DNA from 3 places in the Rhizobium sp. NZLR1 genome. Region 1 is predicted to be linked to each of the others. Evidence: riboswitches for the same ligand, from Rfam matches in the RefSeq annotation. Region 1 holds a riboswitch; each other region holds the start of a gene.
What was found. Region 1 has a riboswitch for cobalamin ahead of J3O30_RS18310 (CbtB domain-containing protein). Riboswitches for the same ligand answer to the same signal wherever they lie in the genome.
Positions count from the first base shown of each region.

Region 2: linked by a shared signal. The riboswitch ahead of nrdH (glutaredoxin-like protein NrdH) and the one ahead of J3O30_RS18310 (CbtB domain-containing protein) in region 1 are both predicted to bind cobalamin.
Region 3: linked by a shared signal. The riboswitch ahead of J3O30_RS14180 (ABC transporter substrate-binding protein) and the one ahead of J3O30_RS18310 (CbtB domain-containing protein) in region 1 are both predicted to bind cobalamin.

Region 1 covers NZ_CP071632.1:3,706,622-3,709,824, reverse strand. The annotation lists gene J3O30_RS18315 (histidine phosphatase family protein) at 415-969, opposite strand; adenosylcobalamin (AdoCbl) riboswitch at 1,047-1,189, shown strand; gene J3O30_RS18310 (CbtB domain-containing protein) at 1,203-1,412, shown strand; gene J3O30_RS18305 (CbtA family protein) at 1,426-2,172, shown strand; gene J3O30_RS18300 (hypothetical protein) at 2,224-2,856, shown strand; gene J3O30_RS18295 (sulfite oxidase-like oxidoreductase) at 2,841-3,203, opposite strand, start outside.
Region 2 covers NZ_CP071632.1:4,060,413-4,063,615, reverse strand. The annotation lists gene J3O30_RS19980 (heavy metal translocating P-type ATPase) at 1-677, shown strand, start outside; cobalamin riboswitch at 1,006-1,231, shown strand; gene nrdH (glutaredoxin-like protein NrdH) at 1,501-1,722, shown strand; gene nrdI (class Ib ribonucleoside-diphosphate reductase assembly flavoprotein NrdI) at 1,736-2,140, shown strand; gene nrdE (class 1b ribonucleoside-diphosphate reductase subunit alpha) at 2,119-3,203, shown strand, end outside.
Region 3 covers NZ_CP071632.1:2,836,719-2,839,921, reverse strand. The annotation lists gene blh (bifunctional sulfur transferase/dioxygenase Blh) at 1-966, shown strand, start outside; cobalamin riboswitch at 1,222-1,478, shown strand; gene J3O30_RS14180 (ABC transporter substrate-binding protein) at 1,652-2,668, shown strand; gene J3O30_RS14175 (iron ABC transporter permease) at 2,674-3,203, shown strand, end outside.

The sequences.
Region 1 (3,203 bases):
GAAAGTCTGAAATGTTCGTTGAAACCAGAAGGCGAATTATCAGAGGGGCAGCCTATGGCTGTGCCGTGGAGGGACTGAGGGCGCTTTCGCGGAACCGGGTAAAACGCTGAGCGCGATCGTCGTCGTGGTTGCAGACCGGCAGGCGGGGGAAAGAACGAAGGCGAGCGTGCCGTGGCACCGCTCGCCCTTTTCGTGCTTCAGGCGGTAACGATCAGCAGCGGTACGCTGACGATGAGACCGACCAGAACCGCAATTGTGGCGACACGCACCAAACGCAGGCGCCGCGTGCGCTCCCCACTCCAGTCATATGTCATGTCTTCCATCTCCTTGGGACAAGGAAGTAGTCCCGGTAGAACCGGGTTCAATAGAGATGACGCGATTTGCTTGTGTAAGGCTGGATAAAATGAGGGATCGCTAATGCTGGAATCGCAGAGACCAGCGCCGTCCATTGCTGGTCATGCGAACAATGCCAAGCGGCTCGACGTCGACGAGCCAGAAGGAGGAGAGCGGCGCCTGAAGTACGTACGCGATCGCCGCTCGGATGACGGCCGCGTGGCTGACGGCGATCACATGGCCGCCGAGAGCGGATTCATTGTCCATCCAACCGCCGACACGTGTTCTGAGATCAACAAGGCTCTCGCCCCCGTGCGGAGCCGCTTCAGGATCGCACATCCAGGCCATGAGGTTCTCCGGCTCTTCTGCCTCGATCGCGGCGATCGACCTGCCGGCCCAGCGCCTGTGATCGCAGTCGCGAAGCGCCTGATCTATCCGGGCGTCGAGGCCGAGGGCTTCGGCCGTCTGGCGGGCGCGCAAAGCCGGGCTGGTGACAATACGATCGGCGCGGGGCAGGGCGGTCATCCTGGCCGCTTCTTCCGCGGCCTTGTTGTCCAGCGGTTCATCGAGCGGGAACAGGGCCTTGCGGCTCGCTGCCGTCGCGCCGTGGCAGATCCAGATAAGACGCGTATTCACGGTCGTTGCGATCTCCGGATAGCGGTGGGAACAGCCCTTCGCCGCTTCATGAAGTTTCGTTGACAGGCTCTTCGGCCTGCAGATATAACCGTGCTGTTGCGGGTTTGGAAGCCGGTGTAAATCCGGCACGGTCGCGCCGCTGTGACCAGCGTGTCGAAGGTTCTTCGCGCTGGAAGTCAGACCCTGCCGCATAAGCACTCTTTCGACTGAACGCGTCATTCCCGGAGGAATACATGTCTGACACCACTTTTGCGCCCGTCGCGGCACCGGCGCCAATCCCGGTAGGAGAAATCCTGCCTTGGGCGATCTTCGGCGGCCTGTTGATGCTGATCGCCATCTATTTCGTCGGCACCGAGGAAGGCGCGATGGCGCTGTTCAACGGCATGTATGTGCACGAATTCGTGCATGACGGCCGTCATCTCCTCGGCTTTCCCTGCCACTAAGGGGGATCCTGACATGGTCGGAAATCTTCTACTTCGCGGCATGCTCGCGGGGTTGATCGCTGGCATTCTGGTTTTTGCTTTCGCGCATATCTTCGGCGAGCCGCTGGTCGATGCGGCGATCGCCTTCGAGGAGGCGAGCGCCCAGGCGGCGGGCGAAGCTGCCGAACCTGAGATCGTCAGCCGTGCCACGCAGGCCGGTCTTGGCCTCTTCACCGGCGTCATGGCCTACAGCATTGCCGTCGGCGGGCTTTTCGCGCTCGCTTTCGCTTTCGTGCACGGCCGCATCAGCAGGCTTTCGGCACGCGGCACCTCGGCGGTCATCGCCCTTGCCGCCTTCGTGGCGATCGTCGTCGTTCCCGGCATCAAGTATCCGGCCAATCCGCCGGCGGTCGGCAATCCCGATACGATCGGCGTCAGGACCGAGCTGTTCTTCCTGATGATCGTCGTCTCGATCGCTGCTTTGATTGCCGCGGTGGCGCTGTCGCGGCGCCTTTCCGAGCGTTTCGGTCTGTGGAACGGGGCGATCATCGCCGGCATCACCTATCTCGTCTTCATGGGCCTGGTGCTCTATTTGCTGCCGTCGATCAACGAAGTGCCGGAGAAGTTCTCGGCGATGGTGCTCTGGCGTTTCCGCACGACCTCGCTCGGCATGCAGGTGATCCTCTGGGCAACGCTCGGTCTTGGCTTCGGAGCGCTGGCGGAAAAGCTGCTTGCCGTGAAGGGCGGGCAGCGGGCTCGACCGGCACCGGCATTTCACTGAACGCATCGAGGGGCGCCGCCTTGCCGGCGCCCTCAAGTTTTTCGAGCGAGTATGAAAAGCAGCAAAACCATATCGATTCTGTCGACGGCGTTTGCCGCCGCCGCTTGGTTTTGTGCGGTTGGCGAAAACGCGCTTGCCCATAGCCGCAGCGTCGGCGGCAGCGATACCGGCCTCGATATCCCGGAAATCTCGCATGGCGAGATGGCGGTGATTTCAGACTACCGCGGCGAAATTATCGGGTTGGCGTCACGCGCGACTGATACAAACGAGCTGTTCCGGCGCGTTCTGAACTATGCCGAAATCCAATATTCCTATTGTCTCTGGGGGCGGATGCCGGGCAGCGTGAGCGACGAGGAGAGCCCGTTCAACGAATGTGCTCATGCTTATCTCGCGGCGGCCAAGGCGGTATTGCTTGAGATGCGTGAGATGCCGCGGGAGGCCGTTGCGGCTAATGAAATCATTTCCGCGGTCGATGCCGACATGGTGCGGCGCAGCCTGGCGCTCATCACTTGCAGGTTCAGCGGCGAGGCCTTCAACACAGCCGATGTCGTCAAGCCGCGCTGGAGCAAAGTGCCGTTTCATCCCGCCAGCATGGCGTCGCTGACGGGGCTCGCCGCTCTGTTCGCCCTTGTGACGTTTGCGCTGGGCCGCTTTCTGCGGCCGAAGGCTCAATCGTCGGAATAGCGCTGCTCGCGCCACGGATCGCCATAGATGTGGTAACCGTTCTTTTCCCAAAAGCCGGCCTGGTCGGCGGGCATCAGCTCGATGCGGCGCAGCCATTTGGCGCTTTTCCAGAAATAGAGATGCGGTACGACGAGGCGCATCGGGCCGCCGTGATCCGGCGTCAGCGGCAGGCATTCCCACGATGTCGCAAGGATCGCATCCTCGGCGGCGAAATCGGCAAGCGGCAGGTTGGTGGTATAGCCGTCATAACTCGTCAGCATGACGTAACCGGCTTCGGGCTTTGGCATGGCGCGATCGAGCAGATCGCGGGTCGAAACGCCTTTCCATTTGTTGTCGTAGCGCGACCA
Region 2 (3,203 bases), 350 kb from region 1:
TGGATCTTTTGTCGCCGCCCGCTGCCCGCGAACGCGGCGCACTCGGTGCTGAACAGGAGGCACGCATCACTGACCTGAACGACGAGGGCAAGAGCGTCTCGGTGCTGCTGGTCAACAATGTTGCGGCCGGGCTGATCGCCATGCGCGACGAACCGCGCGAGGACGCGCAGGCCGGGCTTGCCACGCTCAAATCAGCCGGCGTCAAGGCGATGATGCTGACAGGCGACAACAAGCGGACGGCGGCAGCCGTTGCCGGCATGCTCGGCATCGACTGGCGCGGCGAGATGATGCCTGAGGACAAGCAGCGGGTCGTCGTCGAATTGAAGCGCGAGGGCTTCGTCGTCGCCAAGGTCGGCGACGGCATCAACGACGCGCCGGCGCTGGCCGCAGCCGATATCGGCATTGCCATGGGCGGCGGCACCGACGTGGCGCTGGAGACCGCGGATGCCGCCGTGCTGCACGGGCGCGTCGGCGACGTGGCAAGGATGATCGAATTGTCCAAACGCACGATGCGCAATATCCTGCAGAATATTACCATCGCGCTCGGCCTGAAAGCGGTGTTCCTGGTGACGACGATTGCCGGCATCACCGGCCTCTGGCCGGCGATCCTCGCCGATACCGGCGCCACGGTGCTGGTGACGATCAACGCGCTGCGATTGCTTCGAGTAAGGATGTAAACATCCGATAACGTCCTTGCGGCGCTCGTCACCGTAGACCGCTGACAACGGACGCCAACCCCTCTTTCGTCATGCTCGGGCTTGTCCCGGGCATCTGCCTCCGGTCGATAGGCAGTAGATCCGCGGCACAAGGCCGAGGATGAGGCGGAGAGGGAGGTTTGTCATCAAACTGAGAGCGGCCATAGACCGGCTCTCTTCGTTCGAGCCTTGTCCACCGCCTGTTTTCCTTAAGCTTTCGTTATCCCTGTTTTTCACAGGAATGCAGTGATTTCAAACCTGCCGTAACGCAATGCACAAACCATCCATTGACGCGAATTTGGATTCGCGTACCATATCTAGTGTTCGAGGTTCCTTCGATTCGTGAGAATCGCAGGCTAAGACGGGAATACGGTGCGTTGCGCCATTATGGCGCGGCTATGCCGGAGCTGCCCCCGCAACTGTAAGCGGCGAGCAACTGTCCGATTTCAGGCCACTGGAGCATAATGCTCCGGGAAGGCTGGGCAGGATGCTTTGACCCGTGAGCCAGGAGACCTGCCTCGAACAAAACGTCCACGGGCGGGGAGTCCGGAAGGTCGCGTTGCATGGCTGCGGATGATAGCCGCGTCGCGTTTCGCAAGGCCGCTCGATCCTCCGCATGAGCCACTTCGGGGTGAAGTCATGTCAGTATCTCAGTTCAGGCCGCAACCCGCGCTAAGCAGAGGGCGGATCACGCCCGGCGGCTGAACAGGCCGCATCGTTCAAACCATCAGAGAATGTTTCGACGGATATCGCGAGATTTCCGATCGATGCCCTGCGTCCCAATCGCGTCGTCACGAGGAATATCATGACCATTACCGTCTACAGCAAACCGGCCTGCGTCCAATGTACCGCCACTTACCGCGCCCTCGACCGCCTGGGCGTCGCTTATGACATCGTCGATATCTCCGAGGATGCCGAAGCGCTCGATCGCGTCCGCAGCCTTGGCTACATGCAGGCGCCCGTCGTCATCGCCGGCGAGCAGCATTGGGCCGGCTTCCGTCCCGACATGATCAGCGCGCTCTCCTGATCGAGGCCGAACGATGGGGCTGATCGTCTATTATTCCAGCCGGTCCGAGAATACCCATCGGTTCGTCGCCAAGCTTGGAATGTGCGCGGCGCGCATTCCAACAGGTGCCGCAGACGCATTCCGTATCCGTGAACCCTTTGTGCTTGTTGTGCCGACCTACAGTGGCGACGGGGGCAAGGGGGCCGTTCCCAAGCAGGTTATCCGTTTCCTCAACGATGCGGAGAGCCGAGGACACATCCGCGGCGTGATCGCTGCGGGCAACAGCAATTTCGGCGAGACATATGGGCTCGCCGGCGACGTGATCTCACAGAAATGCCAAGTGCCGTACCTCTATAGGTTCGAGCTGCTGGGCACCGAAGCGGATGTCGCCAACGTTAAACACGGAATGGAACGATTTTGGACACGGGAACAACTCTGACGCGGGATGCGGGCGCAAAACCGCATAACACTTTTGCTCATCCCGCCGGCGAACGCCCTTTGAAAGCGGCGGAAGCGCTCGACTACCACGCGCTGAACGCGATGTTGAACCTCTATGACGACGAGGGGAGGATCCAGCTCGACAAGGACCGCATGGCGGCGAAGCAGTATTTTTTGCAGCATGTGAACCAGAACACGGTGTTCTTTCACAATCTCCGGGAAAAGCTCGATTACCTCGTGACCGAGGGTTATTATGAGCAGGAGGTTCTCGACCAGTATTCCTTCAATTTCGTGCGTGACCTGTTCGACCAGGCCTATGCCAAGAAGTTCCGCTTTCCGACCTTCCTCGGCGCCTTCAAATATTACACCAGCTATACGCTGAAGACCTTCGACGGAAAGCGTTATCTCGAACGCTACGAAGATCGTATCTGCATGGTGGCGCTGGCCTTGGCGCGTGGGCACGAGGCACTTGCCCGCGACGTGGTCGAGGAGATCATTTCCGGCCGTTTCCAGCCGGCGACGCCGACCTTCCTTAATGCCGGCAAGAAACAGCGCGGCGAGCTCGTCTCCTGCTTCCTGCTGCGCGTCGAGGACAATATGGAATCGATCGGCCGGTCGATCAATTCGGCGCTGCAGCTGTCGAAGCGCGGCGGCGGCGTGGCGCTGTCCTTGACGAACATCCGCGAGGCCGGCGCGCCGATCAAACAGATCGAAAACCAGTCGTCGGGCATCATTCCGGTGATGAAGCTGCTCGAAGACAGCTTCTCCTATGCCAATCAACTGGGCGCGCGCCAGGGCGCGGGCGCGGTCTATCTCAACGCCCATCACCCCGATATCATGCGTTTTCTCGACACCAAGCGCGAAAATGCCGACGAGAAGATCCGCATCAAGACGCTGTCGCTCGGCGTCGTCGTGCCTGACATCACCTTCGAACTCGCGAGGAATAACGAGGACATGTACCTGTTCTCGCCCTATGACGTCGAGCGCGTCTATGGCGTGCCCTTCACCGAGATTTCGGTGACGGAAAACTACCGGGAGATGGTGGCAGACGCCCGCATCGCCAA
Region 3 (3,203 bases), 870 kb from region 1:
CTGGGAGAGGTGCTCGACGGGCGGATGCAGCCCGGAGAGGTCGAGGTCTTCGGCCAAAGACTCGGCTTCGATCTTGCCGGCGCACGCCGCTGGCTGGAAAAGCGGGCTGGGCAGGCGGCTGGTGTGAAGGCTTTCTTCGAGCCCCGCAGCTGCAGCGTGCAATATGTCGTTTCAGACCCGGTGACAAAACGCTGTGCCATCATCGACCCGGTGCTCGATTTCGACGAGATGTCGGGCGCGACGGGAACGGCGAATGCCGACGCCATCCTCGCTCATATTGACAGCGAGGGGCTGACGGTCGCGTGGATCCTCGACACGCATCCGCATGCCGATCATTTCTCCGCCGCGCATTACCTCAAGAGAAAGACCGGCGCGCCGACGGCGATCGGCGCCCATGTCACCGACGTCCAGGTGCTCTGGAAGGAGATCTACAACTTGCCGGCACTCGAAACCGACGGCTCGCAGTGGGACCGGCTGTTTGCCGATGGCGACACCTTCGAGATCGGTGGGCTTGAAGCCCGTGTGATGTTTTCGCCCGGCCATACGCTTGCTTCGGTGACCTATCTGATCGGCGATGCCGCCTTCGTGCACGACACCGTATTTACGCCGGATTCCGGCACGGCGCGCACGGATTTCCCCGGCGGCAGCGCCAGCGCCCTCTGGCACTCGATCCAGGTCATCCTGTCGCTGCCCGATGAGACCCGGCTCTTTTCCGGCCACGACTATCAGCCCGGCGGACGCCACGCGCGCTGGGAAAGCAAGGTGGCCGCCCAGAAAAACGGTAACCCGCATATATCAGGCATCGACGAGGCCGGCTTTGTGGCGCTGCGCCAGGCGCGCGACCGCACGCTGCCGAAGCCGAAACTGATGTTGCACGCGCTACAGGTGAATATTCGGGGAGGCAGATTGCCGGAGCCGGAGGGAAATGGGCGGCGGTATCTGAAGATACCGCTGGATGCGTTGTAGCAAGAAGTAGCGTGCGGCGTGCTTCGAGGTTTCGCCCTCTCGGGCTGCGCACATCAGCATCAGGGACGTTGGCGGATGCCGCGCTCACGACAGCGGGAACGGGAGAAAGCGGCGCCAACGCTCAAGAGAGCCTCATCCTGAGGAGGCGAGGATGCAGGTATTACACCGGCCAACAGGCCCCCTACGTTCCGTCTCTATTTTTCACCCGCACGAACCCAATCCTCCGCAATAGGCATTGACGTCTTGCGGGCAGGCGACGTAACTGGGGGCGACGGTTCCCTGAAGATGACTCCAAGGGGATTAATAGGGAACACGGTAAGGACGACCCAGCAGGGACCGAGACCGTGGCTGCCCCCGCAACTGTATGCGGATTGTCGATCATCTCAGGTGTGGCCAGCGACTGGCCATCTCTGAAGGGCTTATAGCCCTGCCACTGCGAGATATCGCGGGAAGGCGGATGAACCGACGGATATCCGCAAGCCAGGAGACCTGCCGTCAATCACGATCCAATCAACCGGGCGGGGATGCCCGGACAAGGAACAGACATGATTGACCTTCTGAACCTTCGCCGAATTTCGGCATGCATCCGTCTCGATTGGGCCTCCTGCGGTTAGCGCACGTATCACCGTGCCTTCGGCCGCGGGTGCGGCATAACCATGCTTTTTCTCTTCAATCGAGGTTTTTCATGCGCCAGATTCTCGCCACCATGACATTTGCCTTCGGGCTGATCGGCCTTGCGGCACCGAGCCTTGCCGCCACCCAATATCCTTTGACCATCACCAATTGCGGTCAGCAGGTGACGTTCCAGAAGGCGCCGTCGAAGATCGTTTCGATCGGCCAGGGCATGACTGAAATTCTCTTCTCGCTCGACCTTGCCGAGAAGATTGCTGGTACGGCCGTCTGGGTCGGTCCCGTCCTGCCGCAATATGCCGAGGCTAACAGCAAGATAAAGCGTCTCGCCGACAATGATCCGAGCTTCGAATCCGTTGTTGGGCGGGAGCCCGACCTGGTGGCGGCCGAGTTCGAATGGCATGTCGGCGCGCAGGGCTCCGTCGGCAAGCGGGAGCAGTTCCAGGATCTCGGGATCAATACCTATCTCGCGCCGGCCGATTGCGTCGCCAAGGTCAACACCGATGGCGGCGACGGTGTGCGCAAGGAGCTGTTCACGATGGAGCTGGTCTACCGTGAGATCGCCGAGCTCTCGGAGATCTTCGACGTGAAGGAGCGCGGCGATGCGCTGATTTCCAAGTTGAAGAAGCGCGAGGCGGATGCCGTCGCGTCGATATCAGGCGCATCGGGCAAGAACCTGCCCATCGTCTTCTGGTTCTCCAGCAAGCAAGTCAATGGCGATGCTTTCATCGCTGGCAAGAACAGCGCGCCTGCCTATATCCTGAAGGCGATCGGCGCCAGGAATGTCGTGACAACCGAAGAGGAATGGCCGCTGGTTGGCTGGGAAACCATTTCTCAGGCGAACCCGGCGGTTATCGTGTTGGCGACCATGGACCGGCGCCGCTACGCCGCCGACGATCCGAAGGTCAAGATCGATTTTCTCGAGAACGACCCGGTGACCAAGGAGCTTGACGCGGTCAAGAACGAGCACTTCGTGATGATGGACGCGCAATCGATGAACCCGACGATCCGTACGATCGACGGCATCGAGACCTTGGCGAACGGCATCAAGTCCTTCGGTCTCTCGCAGTGAAGGCAATGTCGGTCAGACAACACGGATGGTGGGCGCTTGGCGCGCTCACCATTTCTGCCTTTCTGCTTCTCGGGCTGATGATCAGTCTCGCTGTTTCGATCGGGGAGATCGCGATCCCGCTAGCGACCACGGCGGAGGCGGTGTCGAACCGGCTGTTCGGCACGGATTTCGAGCTCAGCCGCATCCACCAGGGCATCGTCTGGGATTATCGGCTGAGCCGGGCGCTGGTTGCGGCCAGCGCCGGCGCGTCGCTCTCGCTCTGTGGCGCCGTGCTGCAGGCGCTGCTGCGCAATCCGCTGGCCGAACCCTACGTGCTCGGCATCTCTGCCGGCGCCTCGACGGGAGCGGTCTGCGTGATGATCCTCGGCTTCGGCTACGGTGTTTTCGGCCTGTCGAGCGGCGCCTTCATCGGCGCGGTCATCGCCTTTCTGCTGATCGGCTTCCTTGCGACGGGTGCGGGGGGAACCGGCGAGCGCATCATCCTTTGCGGCGTCGCCGGCTCGCAGCTCTTCAATGCGCTGACCTCCTACATAGT